3 regions of the Pedococcus sp. P2_A3 genome follow, and region 1 is predicted to be linked to each of the others. Evidence: predicted binding sites of a transcription regulator. Region 1 holds the regulator's gene; each other region holds the start of a gene.
What was found. The regulator LexA, encoded in region 1, represses DNA repair genes until DNA is damaged. The targets are predictions, from matches to a motif close to TCGAACANNTGTTCGA.
Positions count from the first base shown of each region.

Region 1 (5,717 bases):
CTCGATCTACCTGATCCACTGGCCGTTGATCGTCCTGACCCCCTACGCCACCGGCCACCGCCTGAACTGGCACGAGAAGCTCGCGCTCCTCGCGGTCACGGTCGTCCTGGCGTGGCTCAGCAAGACCTTCGTCGAGGACCCGCTGCGCACGCGGCCCCTGCTCGCCGCGGCACCCTGGCGGGCCTTCGCCTTCGCCGCTGCCGGCATGCTCGTCCTGGTCACGTCCACCGTTGGCATCAATGCCGAGCTGCAGCACCGCGAGGCCACGGCGGCCGCGGCCGCGGACGCCCAGCTCGCTGCAGGGGCCACGTGCCTCGGGCCGGCGGCGCTGGACCCTGCGAACGGGTGTCGCAGCGTCGCGGGTGACGGCGACCTCGTGGTGCCGCCGGAGGTGGTGGCGCAACAGCTCAAGAACGACATCTTCGCCCGCTGCCAGCAAACGCTGGCCGCCTCGGCGCTCAAGACCTGCCACCTCGGCGAACAGAAGAATCCGCAGCGCACGGTGGCGCTGCTCGGCGACTCCCATGCCGGCGCGCTCACCCCGCTGATGGACGCGCTGGGCAAGCAACTGGGGTGGGACGTCATCGCGGCGACGAAGGGGTCCTGCCCCGCGACCACGGCCCGACGGGTGCTCGCCAAGGAAACGGCGGACGACCGTCAGCTGGCCTGCGAGGAATTCAACCGGGCAGCCACCCGAGAGGTGTTGGCCAACCGCCAGATCACCGACGTCTTCGTGACCTCGTTCAGCAGCGACTACGCATGGACGAACGCTCCGGGCGGCAACCTGGGTGACCCCGGCCCTGATGGTTACAAGGCGGTCTGGAAGCAGTTCATCGACGCCGGGAAGCGGATCCACGTGATCCGCGACGTCCCGTCGACGGGAGGGCGCAACATCCCCACCTGCATCGCGCAGTCACGTGACGGCGCGAGCGACTGCGAAGTACCCCGGGCAGATGCGCTCCCTGAGGACCTCGAGTTCTCGACGGCACGGTCCTTGGCCAACCCGAAGGTCACCGTGATCGACCTGACGCCACAGTTCTGCGACGCCAAAAACTGCTTTGGCCGGATCGGCAACGTCATCGTCTACCGCGACATGTCGCACCTGAGCATCGAGTACGCCACCCTGCTCGCGCCCTATGTCGAGCGCCAGCTCGGCACGGTGCCCAAGTAGTTACCGGATCCCACGGAGGGACCGACCCTCACTCGCTGGGCGGACGTCACCCCACCGCGGGGATCAGCAGGGTCTGACCTGCGTGGATGTCGCTGCCGGTCAGGTCGTTGGCGATCTGGATCTGGGCGACGGCCTCGGCCATCGACAGCTGCGGGAGCTGCTGGGTCGCGATCTCGGAGAGGGTCTGGCCGGACCGGACCGTGGTCGAGTGGTCGATCACGGTGGCGGACGCGCCTCCGGAGAAGAGGGCGACCGCCAGGGCGACCGCAGCCACGACGACGGTGAGGGTGAGGGCCAGCCGGCCGGTGCGGGTGATGCGCAGCGGGCGGGTCGGCAGCGCGGCCACGGCTGCCCCGGTGGGGACCGAGACCAGCTGCGGTCGAGCCGGGCGAACGGGAACCCGCACCGGAGCGGGGGCGACGTCCCAAGCGACTGCTGCACTCATCTGGTCCTCCATCGTGGCGTTCAGTGGCGCGGCGTGAACCGCGTGGTCTGTCGAGTTGGTCGAACGGGTGTGCGAACAACTGCCTAGGTGATTTCTAGCACGCATGTTCGAACGGATCAAGACACGCGTCGAACACATGTTTGGCACAGACGTTCGAAGGCCATACGCTGTGTTCATGCCCCAAGCACATCAGAGGCCACTGACAACGCACCCGTCACACCCTCTGGACCGTGCGCCACACGGCACCTGACCTGCACCAACACCTGCACCACCGGCACCTGCACCCGTCCCTGTACCTGCTCAAGTGAGGAAGCGGCATGAGCGACGACAACGTCAAGGAACTGCCCGACCGCGATCGCGGTGACGGGCTCACCGTCCGGCAGCGGCGGGTGCTCGAGGTGATCCGCAACTCGGTGGACCGGCGCGGCTACCCCCCGAGCCTGCGGGAGATCGGCGAGGCCGTGGGGCTCACCTCCCCCAGCTCCGTCGCCCACCAGCTGTCCACCCTGGAGCGCAAGGGCTTCCTGCGCCGTGACCCCAACCGGCCGCGGGCCATCGAGGTCGTCTCTCCCGACTCCCCCGCCGACATGCGGGGCTACCGCGGCGGCGCGAGCGTCGAGGACGAGACCGCCACCTACGACGAGACCGGCGTCAACGACCAGCGGCCGGAGGCCTCCTACGTGCCAGTGCTCGGTCGCATCGCGGCGGGCGTGCCGATCCTGGCCGAGGAGACCGTCGAGGACGTGTTCCCGCTCCCCCGCCAGATCGTCGGCGAGGGCCAGCTCTTCCTCCTGCAGGTCGTCGGTGACTCGATGATCGAGGCCGCGATCTGCGACGGCGACTGGGTCGTCGTGCGGCAGCAGCCCAGCGCGGACAACGGTGACATCGTCGCTGCGATGCTCGACAACGAGGCCACCGTGAAGACCTTCAAGCGCAAGGACGGCAAGGTGTGGCTGATGCCGCACAACGCCGCGTTCGACCCCATCGACGGAGACCACGCCACCATCCTCGGCAAGGTCACCGCGGTGTTGCGCCGCATCTGACCTCGACCCTCAGGTGCCGGCTGCACCGTGTGCCGCGGCGCGCCTCGGGCGTGCCGCGGCACACGCGTGTCCGGCGCGTGTCCGGCATGGGGCGCCGGGTCGGATCAGGTCGGCTCAGTCACCCAGGGCGTCGAGCAGGTGGGTGACCTTGGTGGCGAACCGCTCCCCGCCATCCCCGTCGGCCCAGAGCTCCCACAGCTCGTTGTCGTCGGACTTCAGCGCGCGGTGCAAGGCCTGGGTCGCCAGCTCCTCGAGGCGCTCGTCGACCTCGATGGGGTCCTCGTCGAGCCAGCGCGGCACGTTCCGCTCCCCGACCACGGACTCGAAGTCGTCACAGGCGGCCACCACGGCGGCGGCCGCAACCGCCTCCGACATGGTCGGTGCCTCGATGTACCCCGACGCGCGCACCACCCGCACGAGCGCCTTCTCGACCTTGGTGCGTCGCGCCTCCTGCTCCGCTTCCTCGAGCTCGTCGAGGAAGTCCAGCGCGTCGTCGTTCTCGAACGGCCCAGCTCCGATGGCGCCCATCTCCGAACCTCCACAGCCTGCGACAGGGGTGCAGTTCCGAGGGTGCCAAGAGGCGGCGCGACACGCCAGCCCTAATGCGGCGGGCTCATCCGTTGGTACCACGCCGTATCGACGTAACGACCGAACTTGTGCCCCACCTCTCGCAGGATCCCCACGCGTTCGAACCCGCACGCCACGTGCAGGGCCACGCTCGCGTCGTTCGGCAACGCGATCACCGCCACCTGGGTGTGCACCCCGGGTGCGGCGTCGAGCCGGGCCAGCAGCGCGGCATACAGGGGGCGGGCGAGCCCGCGACCACGCGCCGACTCCGCGAGGTAGACCGACACCTCCTTGGAGCCCGCGTAGGCGGGCCGCGGGCGGAACGGGCCGGAGAAGGCGTAGCCGAGCAGCTCGCCCTCCGCCGTGCAGGCGACCAGCACGATGTTGCCGTCGCCGACGGCCGCGAGCTTCTCGCCGAGGTATGCCGCGCCGCGCGGCTCGGTGTCGAAGGTCGCCAGCGAGGTGCGCACCTGCTCGTCGTAGATGGCGGCCATCGCCGGCAGATCGGCCGATACCGCGTCGCGCACGACGGTTGGGGGGTGCTCGGCAGGGACGGGGCTGCTCATATCGGCGATGCTAGGGGGATGAGCGACGGCCACCAGCACTCCGACCGGCACGGATCGACCGATCGGCCCGACCTGCCGGACCCGGACCGCGGCACCCCCACGGACCGCCAGGCCCTCTGGGACGAGCGGTATGCCGCGCACGAGCACGTCTGGAGCGCGACCCCGAATGCCGAGGTGGAGCGGATCGTGGGCGACTGGTCACCGGGTCGGGCCCTCGACCTCGGGGCCGGTGAGGGGCGCCACGCCGTGTGGCTCGCCGCGCTGGGCTGGCGGGTGACGGCCGTCGACTTCTCGTCGGTCGGGCTCGCCAAGGGCGAGAAGGAGTCGACCCGCCGCGGCCTGCGGGTCGACTGGGTCGTCGCCGATGCCCGGTCGTGGCACCCGGCACCGCACGTGCTCTACGACCTGGTGCTGGTGTCCTACCTGCACCTGCCGTCCGACGTCATCTCGCGGACCCGGGGCTGGCTGGCACCGGGTGGCGCGCTCGTGGTGGTCGGTCACGGCCTGCGCAACCTCACCGAAGGCGTCGGCGGCCCGTCCGACCCGGCCCTCCTGCACACCCCCGACCAGCTGCGCGAGGCCGCGGGCGACCTGGGCATCGAGCGGTGCGAGGAGTACGTGCGCCCCACCGAGGACGGCGATGCCATCGACGTCGTGCTCGTGGCTAGGCGGCCAACCGGGTGAGCAGTGCCGTGAGGGTCGGGGCCAGCGGCGCGTCGACCTGCACCGAGGCCTCTGCGTCTCCACGGGTGGGCCCACGGGTGATGATCGCGACCGGGATGTCGAGGGCGGCCGCACGCCGGACGAAGCGGTAGCCGCTCATGACTTTGAGGCTCGACCCCAGCACGACGAGCGCGCTGGCCTCCTCGGTGAGCCGGAAACACTTCTCCACCAACGGTTTCGGCACCGACTCACCGAAGAAGACGACATCGGGCTTGAGGGTGTCGTGCCCGCAGACGAGACAGAGCGGGGTGCGGAAGGCGTCGACGTCGAGCTCGTTGAGGACGATGTCACCGTCGGGCCGGATCTCGTCGCTGGTCACCGTGTAGGTGGGGTTGGCCGCACGCATGCGGTCGTCGAGGTCCCACCGGGAGGACCGGTCGCCACACGTCAGGCAGACGACCCGGGCCAGCGAGCCGTGCAGCTCCTCCACGTCGGTGGCGCCGGCTTGTTGGTGCAGGCCGTCGACGTTCTGGGTGATGACCGGCCCGACCAGGCCACGCTGCTGGAGGCGGGCGACGGCGTCGTGACCGGCGTTCGGCCTGGCCAGGTTGAAGCGCTGCCAGCCGACGTAGCTGCGGGCCCAGTAGCGCTGTCTGGCCTGCGACGACCCGAGGAACTCGGAGTACTGCATGGGCGTGACGCGGCGGGTGCCGTCCGGGCCGCGGTAGTCGGGGATCCCCGAGTCGGTGGAGATGCCCGCGCCGGTGAGCACAAGAACGTTGCCGCGTTCGAAGAGAGCTGCCACGGCGTCGAGCCGTGCGTCCTGCCTCGTGGTGGCGTCAGCATCGCGCTCGGCGCCCGGCAGGGCAGGACTGGTCACGGGGCTGTCCTGGTCACGGGGCTGTCCTCGTTACGGCGCTCGTCGTGCTCGCGGGGCTGGTCGTGCTCACGGTGCAAGGGTACGTCGGCGCGCCGGACCGGTCTCGAGCGGTCAGGACCGACCCAGGAGGCGGCGCTTGGCGGAGTCGGCCAGGGCGGCAGACGCGACCGCCGGGTCGGCCACCTCGGGGTGCGGAGGATCCGGGGGGACGTCACGGGTGACCAGCTCCGGACAGTGGGTCCTCACCTGGGCGTCGGCGATGAGGTAGCCGTGGCGCTCGAGGACGTGCTGCTCCGCGGTGCTGAACGCGTCGAGGTCGGTGCGGACCGCGTTGATCAGCTCGGTGGTCTGGCGGGGGTAGCACCCGTCGACCACCGTGTCG
Region 1 is NZ_JBFUCW010000005.1:53,386-59,102, reverse strand. Features, by position in the region: gene AC1DX8_RS05645 (acyltransferase family protein) at 1-1,171, shown strand, start outside; gene AC1DX8_RS05640 (LysM peptidoglycan-binding domain-containing protein) at 1,218-1,616, opposite strand; gene lexA (transcriptional repressor LexA) at 1,934-2,659, shown strand; gene AC1DX8_RS05630 (DUF4259 domain-containing protein) at 2,774-3,187, opposite strand; gene AC1DX8_RS05625 (N-acetyltransferase family protein) at 3,259-3,792, opposite strand; gene AC1DX8_RS05620 (class I SAM-dependent methyltransferase) at 3,811-4,476, shown strand; gene AC1DX8_RS05615 (NAD-dependent protein deacetylase) at 4,457-5,335, opposite strand; gene AC1DX8_RS05610 (patatin-like phospholipase family protein) at 5,447-5,717, opposite strand, start outside.

Region 2 (5,717 bases), on a different contig from region 1:
CGACTGGTCGTGATGGACCACGGCAAGATCGTCGCCGAGGGCTCACCCCGGTCGCTGATCGACGAGTACTCGACGCGTGAGGTGCTGGAGCTGCGGTTCGACGCCGAGGACCACCAGGACGTCGCGGGCCTGGTCGCGGGCATCGGAGAGCGCGTCGAGGTGCTGCCCGACCGGCTCCTCGTCTACGCCGACGACGGCGACGAGGCGGCCGCGGTCGTCCACGCGCGCGGCATCGAGCCGTTGTCGTCGCTCGTGCGACGCTCCACGCTGGAAGACGTGTTCCTGCACCTCACCGGTCGGACCCTGGTCGACTGATGGCGCCCCACACCCCTCCCGCGGCCGGCACGCCCATGCCCACGGACACCCACAGCCGGGCCGCACCCGGTCCACGGGCGCCGCTGTCGACCTCCGAGCGGGTGCTCGCGGTGTTCGCCTACTTCCTCACGGTCTACCGGCGCACCTGGCGCGGCAGCATCATCGGCCGGTTCCTCTCGCCGCTGTTCTTCCTGCTGGCGATGGGGGTCGGGCTCGGGTCGCTGGTCAACGACCGGGTGGGTGGTGTCGACGGGCTGCCCTACCTGCAGTTCGTGGTGCCGGCCATCGTCGCGACCCAGACGATGTGGGTCGCGATGGGCGAGTCCACCTACCAGGTGCTGGGCTACATCAAGTGGAACATGGGCTACCACGCGATGCTCGCGTCGCCGCTGACGGTGCGCGACGTGCTGCGCGGCCACTTCCTCGCGGTCGTCGCCCACCTCACCACCGCCACGACGATCTTCATGGGGGTGGCGGCCCTCTTCGGCGGGTTCCGGTCGGTGGCGGCGGTCTTCTGCCTGCCGATCGCGATCCTCACGGGCCTGGCGTTCGTCACGCCGATCTTCGCGTTCACCGCGCGGCAGGAGGGTGACGACGGCTTCAACATCCTCTTCCGCTGGGTGGTCACCCCGCTGATGCTCTTCTCCGGCACGTTCTTCCCCATCGACCAGCTGCCCGGCTGGATGCAGCCGATCGCCTGGGTGACGCCACTGTGGCACGGGGTCGAGGCGTGCCGAGACGTGGCGACGGGCTCGGTGGCGGTCGGCCCCTTCGTCGGGCACGTCGTGGTGCTCGGGGCCTACGTCGCGGTCGGCTGGTGGCTGGCCGAACGCTCCTTCGCCAGGAGGCTGGTCCCGTGAGCGCCCAGGCCCCACCGCGCCCGGGCCGCGCGGTCTCCACCAGGCTGGCGGGGCTCGTGCCCATGCCTGCCGGGGCGGGTCTGGCCCGCATGCTCGTCGAGCGCAACATCACCTCGTTCCGCCACGGCTGGATCGCCCTGGTGACCGGGTTCGCCGAGCCGGTCTTCTACCTCTTCTCGCTCGGCATCGGCATCGGTGCGCTGGTGCAGACCGTCACGACCGACTCCGGCGCCGAGGTCTCCTACCCCCAGTTCGTCGCCCCGGCCCTGCTGGCGGCCTCCGCCATGAACGGTGCCGTCTTCGACTCCACCTTCAACGTCTTCTTCAAGCTGCGCCACGCCAAGCTGTATGACGCGGTGCTCGCGACTCCCATGGGTCCGCGTGACATCGCGGTCGGCGAGATCGCCTGGTCGCTGATCCGCGGTGCGCTGTACTCCGCGGCCTTCCTCGTCGTCGCCCTGCTGGCCGGGGCCGTGGGCTCGTGGTGGGCGGTCCTGGCCCTTCCCGCGGCGGTGTTCATCGGGTTCGCGTTCGCCGCCCTGGGGATGTTCGCCACGACCTTCATGACGTCCTGGGTGCACTTCGACTACATCACCCTGGCGATCCAGCCGATGTTCCTGTTCTCCGCGACCTTCTTCCCGCTGTCCACCTACCCCGAGGCGCTGCAGTGGGTGGTGCGCCTGACTCCGCTCTACCACGGGGTCGCGCTGGAGCGCGCGCTGATGCTGGGGGAGGTCGGGTGGGGCGTGCTCGCCCACGTCGGCTACCTCGTGGTGCTCGGCGCGATCGGGGTCGTCGGCACGGCACGGCGACTCGAGAAGCTGCTGCTCTCGTGAGCGGCGCCGACCCCGAGGTGCGGTCGGCGGGCTTCGCCGACCTCGACGGCCTGACCGCCTACCGGCTCTGGGCGCTGCGGTCAGCGGTCTTCGTGGTGGAACAGGATTGTCCCTACCTCGACCTCGACGGCCGTGACCTCGAACCCCTCACGCGTCACCTGTGGGTGGAGCAGGACGGCCAGCCGGTGGCCACCCTGCGGCTCCTCGACGACGGGGAGGCGCTGCGGATCGGTCGGGTCGCCACGGTCGCGTCGGCCCGGGGCCAGGGGCTGGCAGCCCGCCTCGTGCGCGCAGCGCTGGACGTGGCGGGGGAGCGCACGGTGGTGCTCGACGCCCAGTCCCACCTCGTGGACTGGTATGCCGGGTTCGGCTTCGCTCCCAGCGGGCGGGGGTTCCTCGAGGACGGGATCCCGCACACGCCGATGCGTCGAGCGGGCCGGGCGTCCTGACCGGGAGCCGTTCGCGGCGTGTCGCGTGTCGGATGCTGGATTTCGAACAGGTGTTCGGTACCTTCGTCCCCAGGTGGAACCGCCACAGAGCCACCGTCCACAGGTCGTGCGAGCGACTCGGACGGCTGTCGGTGCCGACACCTAGCGTCTGACCCAAGCAGAGCAGCTGCCCGAGGGTCGAAGGCAGGCGCGCCCGACTCGAAATGAAAGAAGGAATGGTGGCCAAGATGTCTGGAGCGAACTCCGCAACCCTGGACCAGAAGTCCAAGTCCCTCGACAGCGTGATGGGGCAGATCGAGAAGTCGTTCGGCAAGGGCGCGGTCATGCGCCTCGGCGACGACGTCCGTCCCCCGATCGACGTGATCCCGACCGGCTCGATCGCGCTCGACGTGGCGCTCGGCATCGGCGGTCTCCCGCGCGGTCGCGTCGTCGAGATCTACGGCCCGGAGTCCTCGGGCAAGACGACGGTGGCGCTCCACGCCGTGGCCAGTGCCCAGCGGGCCGGCGGCATCGCGGCGTTCATCGACGCCGAGCACGCCCTCGACCCCGACTACGCCAAGAAGCTGGGGGTCGACACCGACGCCCTGCTGGTCAGCCAGCCCGACACGGGGGAGCAGGCGCTCGAGATCGCCGACATGCTGATCCGGTCCGGTGCCATCGACATCATCGTGATCGACTCGGTGGCCGCGCTCGTGCCCCGCGCCGAGATCGAGGGCGAGATGGGCGACAGCCACGTGGGTCTGCAGGCCCGCCTGATGTCACAGGCCCTGCGCAAGCTCACCGGCGCCCTCAACACCACCGGCACGACGGCCATCTTCATCAACCAGCTCCGCGAGAAGATCGGCGTCATGTTCGGCTCCCCGGAGACCACCACCGGTGGCAAGGCGCTGAAGTTCTACGCCTCGGTGCGCCTCGACGTGCGGCGGATCGAGACCCTCAAGGACGGCAGCGACCCGGTCGGCAACCGCACCAGGGTCAAGGTCGTCAAGAACAAGGTGGCCCCGCCGTTCAAGCAGGCGGAGTTCGACATCCTCTACGGCCAGGGCATCTCGCGTGAGGGCGGCCTGATCGACATGGGGGTCGAGCAGGGCTTCGTCCGCAAGGCCGGCGCCTGGTACACCTACGAGGGCGACCAGCTCGGACAGGGTAAGGAGAACGCCCGGCAGTTCCTCAAGGACAACCCCGACCTCGGCAACGAGATCGAGAAGAAGATCAAGGAGAAGCTCGGCATCGGCCCGCAGGTCGACAAGCCGGCCGAGGCGGCGGTCCCCGAGGTGCCGGTCGAGTTCTGAGCCACCCCGACTGACCGACTGACATGACCGATCGACGCACATGACGGATCGACGCACATGACGGATCGGCGCAGTGCGGCCAGGGCAGCCTTCGAGGCAGCCCTGGCCGCGACGCGCGAACCCTCGCCACCGTCCACGGGAGAGCCGGCGAGTCGGCGACCCCGGGCGTGGCAGCCGATCCCGGGCGACCCCGAAGCCGACCTGCAGACCCGTGACGGGGAACCGGATGCCTACGACGTGGCCCGCCAGATCGTGTTGCGTCAGCTCGCCCTGTCACCCAAGAGCCGCCAGCAGCTGCGTGACAAGCTGCGGGCTCGCAACTGTCCCGACGACGTGGCCGAGGCCGTGCTCGACCGGATGACCGACGTCGGCCTGGTCGACGACGTGGCGTACGCCGGGATGCTCGTCCGGTCCCAGCAGGCCGGGCGGGGACTGGCCAGACGAGCCCTGGCGCGCGAGCTGCGCACCAAGGGCGTGGACGACGAGACGGCGCAGGCGACCCTCGACCAGATCGACCCGGAGGCCGAGCGTGACCGGGCCGCCCAGCTGGTGGCCAAGAAGCTCCGGTCCATGCACGGGCTCGAGCCTCTGGTGCAGAAGAGGCGACTGGCGGGCCTGCTCGCCCGCAAGGGCTACCCGGCCGAGCTGTCCATGGCCGTCATCCGTGAGGCCATCGCGGCCGCGCCCGAGCACCAGCGCGACTGAGCACCAGCCCGACTGAAACCGGGCAGGCGTACTCTCCGGCTGTGACTGCTCGCGACGTGCCCCCAGCTTCCCTCGGGCGGGGAACGCTGGTCGCGGGCCGGCTGGCCACCCTGACCGGCGCCGAGCGCACCCTGCGCCGCAACCAGTACCTCGCCGCCTTGCTCGCCCTCATCGCGGGAACCCTCAACTCGGTCGGGTTCGTCGCGGTGTCGGTGTACACCTCACACATGACCGGCCTGACGGCGTCCGTCGCGGACCACCTCGTCCTGGGGTCGTTCGCCCTCGTGTGGGTGGGCGTCGAGGCCATCGGAGCCTTTGTGCTCGGGGCGATGACCTGCGCCCTGCTGTTCAACTGGGGGCGACGTCGTGGCCTGCACGGGCGCTACGCGAACGTGCTCGTCGTCGAGGCGCTGCTGATCCTGGCCTTCGGCGCACTGGCCGATCGGCTGGTGTGGGAACACCGTGACCACGTGTTCGTGGCGGTGCTCTGCTTCACGATGGGTCTGCAGAACGCCATCATCACCAAGATCTCAGCGGCCCAGATCCGCACGACCCACGTCACGGGAATGGTGACGGACATCGGGATCGAGCTCGGCAAGCTCGTCTACCGCAGTCGCCGGACAGGCGAGCCGCCGGTGCGAGCCGACCTCGGCAAGCTCGGCATGCTCGCGGGTCTGGTCGGCTTGTTCTTCCTCGGCGGACTGCTCGGCGCAGCCGGCTACCTCGCTGTCGGCTTCCCGGTCCTGATCGCCCCCGCACTCGTGTTGCTCCTCGTGGCGGCGCCTCCGCTCGTCGCCGACCTGCGCACCCGCTGACCGGCCCGGGCGACCGAGCGGCTGCGGCTGGGCGGATGCCCAGCGCGTCAACGCGCCAGCGTGCCAGCGTGCCAGCGTGCCAGCGTGCCAACGTGCCAACGCGGCATACCTCGTCGTGCGGAGCACGTACCCTTGTCCGTGCCATGACTGCCACGCCCACGCACGCCACCGCGCCCCTGAGCGCAGCCAAGACCTACGACGTCCGCACCCACGGGTGCCAGATGAACGTGCACGACTCCGAGCGCCTCGCCGGGCTGCTGGAGACGGCCGGCTACGTCGACGTCAACAGCCTGCCTGCGAGCGCTCGGCCCGAGGCCGCCGATGTCGTGGTCTTCAACACCTGCGCCGTCCGCGAGAACGCCGACAACAAGCTCTACGGCAACCTCGGGCAGCTGCGCCCCGCCAAGACGAAGAACCCCGACATGCAGATCGCGGTCGGGGGCTG
Region 2 is NZ_JBFUCW010000009.1:100,157-105,873, reverse strand. Features, by position in the region: gene AC1DX8_RS09675 (ABC transporter ATP-binding protein) at 1-315, shown strand, start outside; gene AC1DX8_RS09670 (ABC transporter permease) at 315-1,175, shown strand; gene AC1DX8_RS09665 (ABC transporter permease) at 1,172-2,011, shown strand; gene AC1DX8_RS09660 (GNAT family N-acetyltransferase) at 2,008-2,460, shown strand; gene recA (recombinase RecA) at 2,688-3,752, shown strand; gene AC1DX8_RS09650 (regulatory protein RecX) at 3,810-4,457, shown strand; gene AC1DX8_RS09645 (YoaK family protein) at 4,499-5,272, shown strand; gene miaB (tRNA (N6-isopentenyl adenosine(37)-C2)-methylthiotransferase MiaB) at 5,416-5,717, shown strand, end outside.
Region 2: recA (recombinase RecA) is a predicted target of LexA. The motif match lies at 2,503-2,518, and genes of this name have one in related genera.

Region 3 (5,717 bases), on a different contig from region 1:
CGAGCCGGCTCCCCAACCCACCCGCCTCATCTCGGTCGCCCTCGACACCCACTACGCCGGCAGCGCCACCTGCCCGGGCACGCTCAAGGCGGAGGTCGCCGTCGAGTGGCTCGAGCGCACGCCCACGCAGGTCGACATCGTCGCCATGTACTTCCCCATGGCGACGCCGAACGACAAGCCTCCGGTGGGCATGTGGCCCGACAACCCCACCCCCACGACGCCCACGGGTTGCTTCCGTCGCGACCTCGGCTTCACCTTCTCGGGTGACACGCCCGTGCCGAGCGGGTGCACGGTGCAGCCCCTCAGCGCCGATGGCACGGAGGTCGTCACCCCCGGTCCCGGCCAGGGCGACGGCGGACGTCGGTATGCCGTCGTGGCCGACGTCCCGTCCCTCGACTTCGGCAGCACCAGCCGGTGGGGGGTCCAGGTCTGGGCGCGGCGACACCTCCTGGTCGGGTCCAGCCCGACCCCTTGGTCGCCGGTGGACCCGAACCCCGCTCGCACCAGTGCCGCCAGTCCTGTGCCCGTCGTCCCGCTGCCGCCACCGCCGCTGCCCGGCGTGCCCCTCGGCAGCACCGTCGATGCGCAGGGCTGCAGCCACGTGCGGGTGGCGTGGTCGCTGCCCGGCGGTGCCGATGTGCGCACCTGCATCATCTGGGAGGTCAACGAGACGTCACTGCGCCAGCGCGCAGGTCTGCCCGCGCGAGCGCCGGACGCCACCGTGCCGGGTCAGCGGCTGCTCGACCTGCGCAACGCCTACGACGCCATGACCCCCACGCAGCGTCGCGCCTCCTTCCGCCGACTCGTGGAGGTCGACGGGGCCGTCCGCGCGCACGACGTGACCCTGCCCAAGGGCAGCAACGACATCCACCTCTTCGTCGTCACGACGATGACCAAGACCGGCATCGAGAGCCCCTGGCCGTCCAGCGGCACCCCGCACGAGCACTTCCAAGCCGTGATGGCCCCGCGGCTGCGCCGCCCCGCGCCTCCTGTCGCGCGACCGTCGATCGCCGTCGACGGCACCGTCACCATCAGCCTGTATGCCGCGAGTGCCATTGCGGTGCAACGCTTCCTGATCTACCGGACCACCTCGGACGAGGCGGCCCGCGAGGTCTCGACGATGGGTCCGGCCTTCGCCGACGTCACGGTGACGACGGTCCCGTCACCGACGGACGTCGACCCCGTGCTGGGGCAGCCCATCTACTCGGCGACGTGGACGGGCACCCTCCCGGGCAGGTGGGACCAGTGGCTGCTGCGTGCCGTTGCCGTGCCCGTCGATGTCGTGCCGCAGAAGGGCGAACGCGGACTGCCGTCACCGGCCTCCGACGTGGTCGCCCTGCTCGTGCCGCCCGGGCCGCCCGAGCTCGAACCGCTGGCCGCCGACGTGTGGGGGCCGGACCACCGGGGTGTCGTGGTGCGGTCGGCCACGACGGCGCCACCGAGGGTGCTGCCCGCCGGGGTCCACCGGCTCGATGGCGAGGCGGGCGCCCAGGCCGTGGCGTCGATCGAGCTGCAGGCGGTGCCGACCACCCCGCTCGCCAGTGCCCCCGCTGCGGCAGCGACCACCCCGGTGCTCGAGCAGGGGGCTCGGGCGGCGGGTCGCTCACCACTTGCCCTGTGGTTCACCCGCCCGGTGGCCGCCGATCCGGTGGACGTGCGGGTGCGCTTGGTCGACCCGTTCGGGCGCGAGGTGGTCCGCGAGCTGACCGTGCCCGGGTGGGTGCCGCCACCACCGGACGTGACCGTCTCGATCGTCGACGTGTTCGCGATCGCCGGGCGGGGCGTGCACCTGGGCATCATCACCACTGCGAGCTACCGCCGCAGGCCGCCCTACGTGATGGAGATCGTCGCCCAGCAGCGGTTGCTCGGTCCGCTCCCGATACCGGTCGGCCCGGGGCCGGTCGGTCCGATACCGGTCGGTCCGGGGCCGATCGGTCCCGGTGGGATCGAGCCCGGGCCGCTGCCGCCGGGACCGATCGTGCCCGAGCCCTTCCCCGGACGGCTCCCCGGTCCACTGCCCGGCGAAGGGGTCCGCCCCGGCGGTCCCTTCCTGCCGCGCGAGCCCTTCCGGCCGCCGGTCGGTCCGGGGCTGCGACCACGGACCCTCTCCGGGTCGTTCCCCCTCGACGAGATCCCGCTGGCGTCGGGCGGGTTCCCCCGAACCACCGAGATCGTCGTCGTGCGCAACCGGCCTCGCCGCGGGCTCAACCCCCCGCCGCCGTACGAAGCCTTCATCCCGCTGTCCGGCCCCTTGCGCATCACCGTGTCGATCATCGCCCCCGACGGCCAGCGGGTCACCGACGTCCACACCGGCTGATCGACCCACGTGCGGCCACCGGTGCCGCATGCTGGCGCCGGATCTGGGGATCGGTGCCGCACCCCTGGCCAGGAGTCGGGAGGTGGTGGCTCAGCGGAGCGGTCGGACGCCAGGCCGCGCTGAGGTCAGGCTGCGAGGGCCAGCAGGCGTTCGAGGTGCTGTTCGAGGGCTGACCAGGAGTTCACTGCCACTGCCGGTTTCCGGGCTGGGTCGAGGTCGGCCCAGTCGGGCGGGGCAGGCGGGGTGTGCGGGCTCTCGGGTGGGTCGTCGGGGAGGCAGTGTTCGGCACCGAGGAGGTCGGCCGGGGTCATGCCGACGGGCAACCCCGGCAGCCACCCACGGCGGAGGTCGTGCCGCCGCTGGGGATCCAGCCCGTCAGTGAGCTGCAGGTCGGCGCGGATCCCGTGGGGTCGAGGCTCCGTGACCCAGCTGCGCCCGTCCGGGGCCCGCCAGGTCACCGTGCCGTTGGTGGAAAGGCTCAGCGTCCACCCGCCGTGGTGCTTGAACCCGTGGTGGGTGCGGCACAGGCAGACGAGGTTGGCGGGGTCGGTGGGGCCGTGCGGGAAGGCGACGACGTGATCCAGATCGGTGTTGCGGGCGGGCACGTTGCACCCGGGGAACCTGCAGCCGCCATCCCTCGACCGGACCCGCCGCCGGACCGAGGCGCTCGGTCTGTAGGTGGTGGGGTCCTGCACGATCGAACCGTCCGGGTCGAGGCGCGCCAGCCGAAGTGCGACGTCGGGGTCGCTGAGCAGCCTCGCCACGACCTCAGGGGCGAGTGCGCCGTGTCGTGGGTCGTCGACGACCCCGGGAATGACCCAGCGGACGGTCTGCCCCTGCGTGCGCTGACGAACCTCGTCCGAGCCTGCTGACGGGTGCGCGCCTGCCGACGGGTGCGCGCCTGCCGACGTGTCCGGGTCGGGCGTCGGGTCAGCGGGTGCCGACGCGTGGCCGGACTGCGACGCGACGAGCACTGCCGTGGCCGGGAGGGCCGGCACCAGCAGCTCGACCACCGTCGACACCTCAGCGCTGGAGAGCACGAGGTCGGTCAGCGCATCCGCCCGCGCGGCGTCGATCGGGGCGCCGGGGTTGGCCCGCGCGTAGTCACCGGCCAGCGCGTCGACCGCCGCGGCCATCCGCCGGCTGGCGTCGGTGGGGACGGTCACGACCCAGCGAGCCATGCCGGGGTTGCCGCGGTCGGGCTGGATGACGACCCGGCGGCCGTCCCTGGCACGGGCGGCGGCCGTCTCCTCGCTGGACGGGTCGAGCTCGCGGGCGATCTTGGTCGCCCGGCTCGCGAGCTCGGCGCGCGACAGCTCACGCACCCGGTCGGACACCACGACGTACTCGCCGGTGACCTCGTCGACCGAGGACTCGAGGACCAGTGCCTCGAAGGCGCCGCGCAGCTCCGCCGGCACCGACAGGCCCGCCTCGACCACCACCTCAGTGCGGCGACGCTCGAGGTCGCCGTCCCAGGCGGCGTCGAACGTCGCACCGAACTCGCAGGCCAGCCATCGCGCCGCGACCAGACGGCGCTGCACCGTGCGCGTCGCGCAGTGCAGGGCGGGGGACAGGGCCGAGGCCACCAGCCCGTGGGTGTCGATCCCGGCGGCTCCCACCGACAGACCCGACTCCTCGAGTCGTCGGAAGTGGTCGTCCTCGACGCGAGCCGCGAGGGTGTCCATGGCGAGCGACTGGCGAGACTCGACGGCGGCCGCCACCCGCTCGCAGGCCACGATGTAGGCCTCTGCCTCGCTCCGGTCAAGCGCCGCGACGTCGGACTTCGAGAGCGCGAACACGGCCGCCGCGAGGACCGTCGGGTCGGCGTCGCGCACGATGGCGGCGGTGAGCGAGCCGGAGCCGAACGAGGGCGTCGCCGACGACACCGCTCTCGTACTTGTCCAACCGCGCACAGCCATCAACCCCCCGGTCATCACGATCCATCGCTACGATCCACTACTTCGAACGTGTGTTCGAAGTCTATTCAGGGCAAACGCGGCCTGTCAACCCGATGGATCCACGAATCCTGAAGTCCGGCAACGGGATTCGTGAGGCGACCGGCTGACGTCCGTGACCACGCGGCATACCCGAGTGTGGTCAGCACCACCCGCCCGGGCGGACCCGCATACCGCCTCGCGCATTAGAGTGAACCCAGGTAATCCCCAATGGCGCTGGAGGCCTCCAACCATGTCTGACCGTCCCGTTTCCGTCATCGTCGCGGGTGCCCGCACCCCCATGGGCCGCCTCCTCGGCTCGCTCAAGGACTTCTCGGGCGCTGACCTCGGGGGCTTCGCCATCAAGGGTGCCCTCGAGAAGGCCGGGGTGAGCCCCGACCAGGTCGACTACGTCATCATGGGCCAGGTGCTCCAGGCCGGTGCGGGCCAGATCCCCGCCCGCCAGGCCGCCGCCAAGGCCGGCATCCCGATGACGGTCCCCGCGCTGACCATCAACAAGGTCTGCCTCTCCGGGATCAACGCCATCGCGATGGCCGACCAGCTGATCCGCGCGGGTGAGTTCGACATCGTGGTCGCCGGGGGTCAGGAGTCGATGACCAACGCTCCACACCTCCTCGAGAAGTCCCGCGAGGGCTTCAAGTACGGCGACGTGACGATGCGCGACCACATGGCCTTCGACGGCCTGTGGGACGCCTTCACCGACCAGGCGATGGGGTTGCTCACCGAGCAGGCCAACACCGGCGACCAGGAGTTCACCCGCGAGCAGCAGGACGAGTTCAGCGCCCGCAGCCACCAGCTCGCCGCGCGCGCCTGGAAGGACGGCCTCTTCGACGACGAGGTCGTCGCGGTCTCCATCCCGCAACGCAAGGGCGACCCGCTCGAGTTCAAGACCGACGAGGGCATCCGCGCCGACACGACCACCGAGACGCTGGGCAAGCTGCGTCCGGCGTTCTCCAAGGACGGCACCATCACGGCCGGCTCGGCCAGCCAGATCAGCGACGGCGCGGCTGCCGTCGTGGTCATGAGCAAGACGAAGGCCGAGGAGCTGGGGCTCACCTGGATCGCGGAGATCGGCGCACATGGCGTCGTCGCCGGCCCCGACTCCACCCTCCAGCAGCAGCCCGCCCGCGCCATCGCCAAGGCCTGTGAGCGCGAGGGCATCACCCCCGCCGACCTCGACCTCGTCGAGATCAACGAGGCGTTCGCGGCCGTGGGCCTGGCCTCCGCGAAGGAGCTCGGCATCGACGTCGACAAGGTGAACGTCAACGGTGGGGCCATTGCCCTCGGCCACCCGATCGGCATGTCCGGCGCGCGGATCGCCCTCCACCTCGCCCTCGAGCTCGGGCGTCGTGGCGGCGGGGTCGGCGCCGCTGCCCTCTGTGGCGGTGGCGGCCAGGGTGACGCGCTGATCGTGCGCGTCCCGAGCACCTCCGACAGCGTCTGAC
Region 3 is NZ_JBFUCW010000011.1:64,218-69,934, reverse strand. Features, by position in the region: gene AC1DX8_RS10710 (hypothetical protein) at 1-2,317, shown strand, start outside; gene AC1DX8_RS10705 (HNH endonuclease signature motif containing protein) at 2,443-4,203, opposite strand; gene AC1DX8_RS10700 (acetyl-CoA C-acetyltransferase) at 4,505-5,716, shown strand.
Region 3: AC1DX8_RS10705 (HNH endonuclease signature motif containing protein) is a predicted target of LexA. The motif match lies at 4,279-4,294, and genes of this name have one in related genera.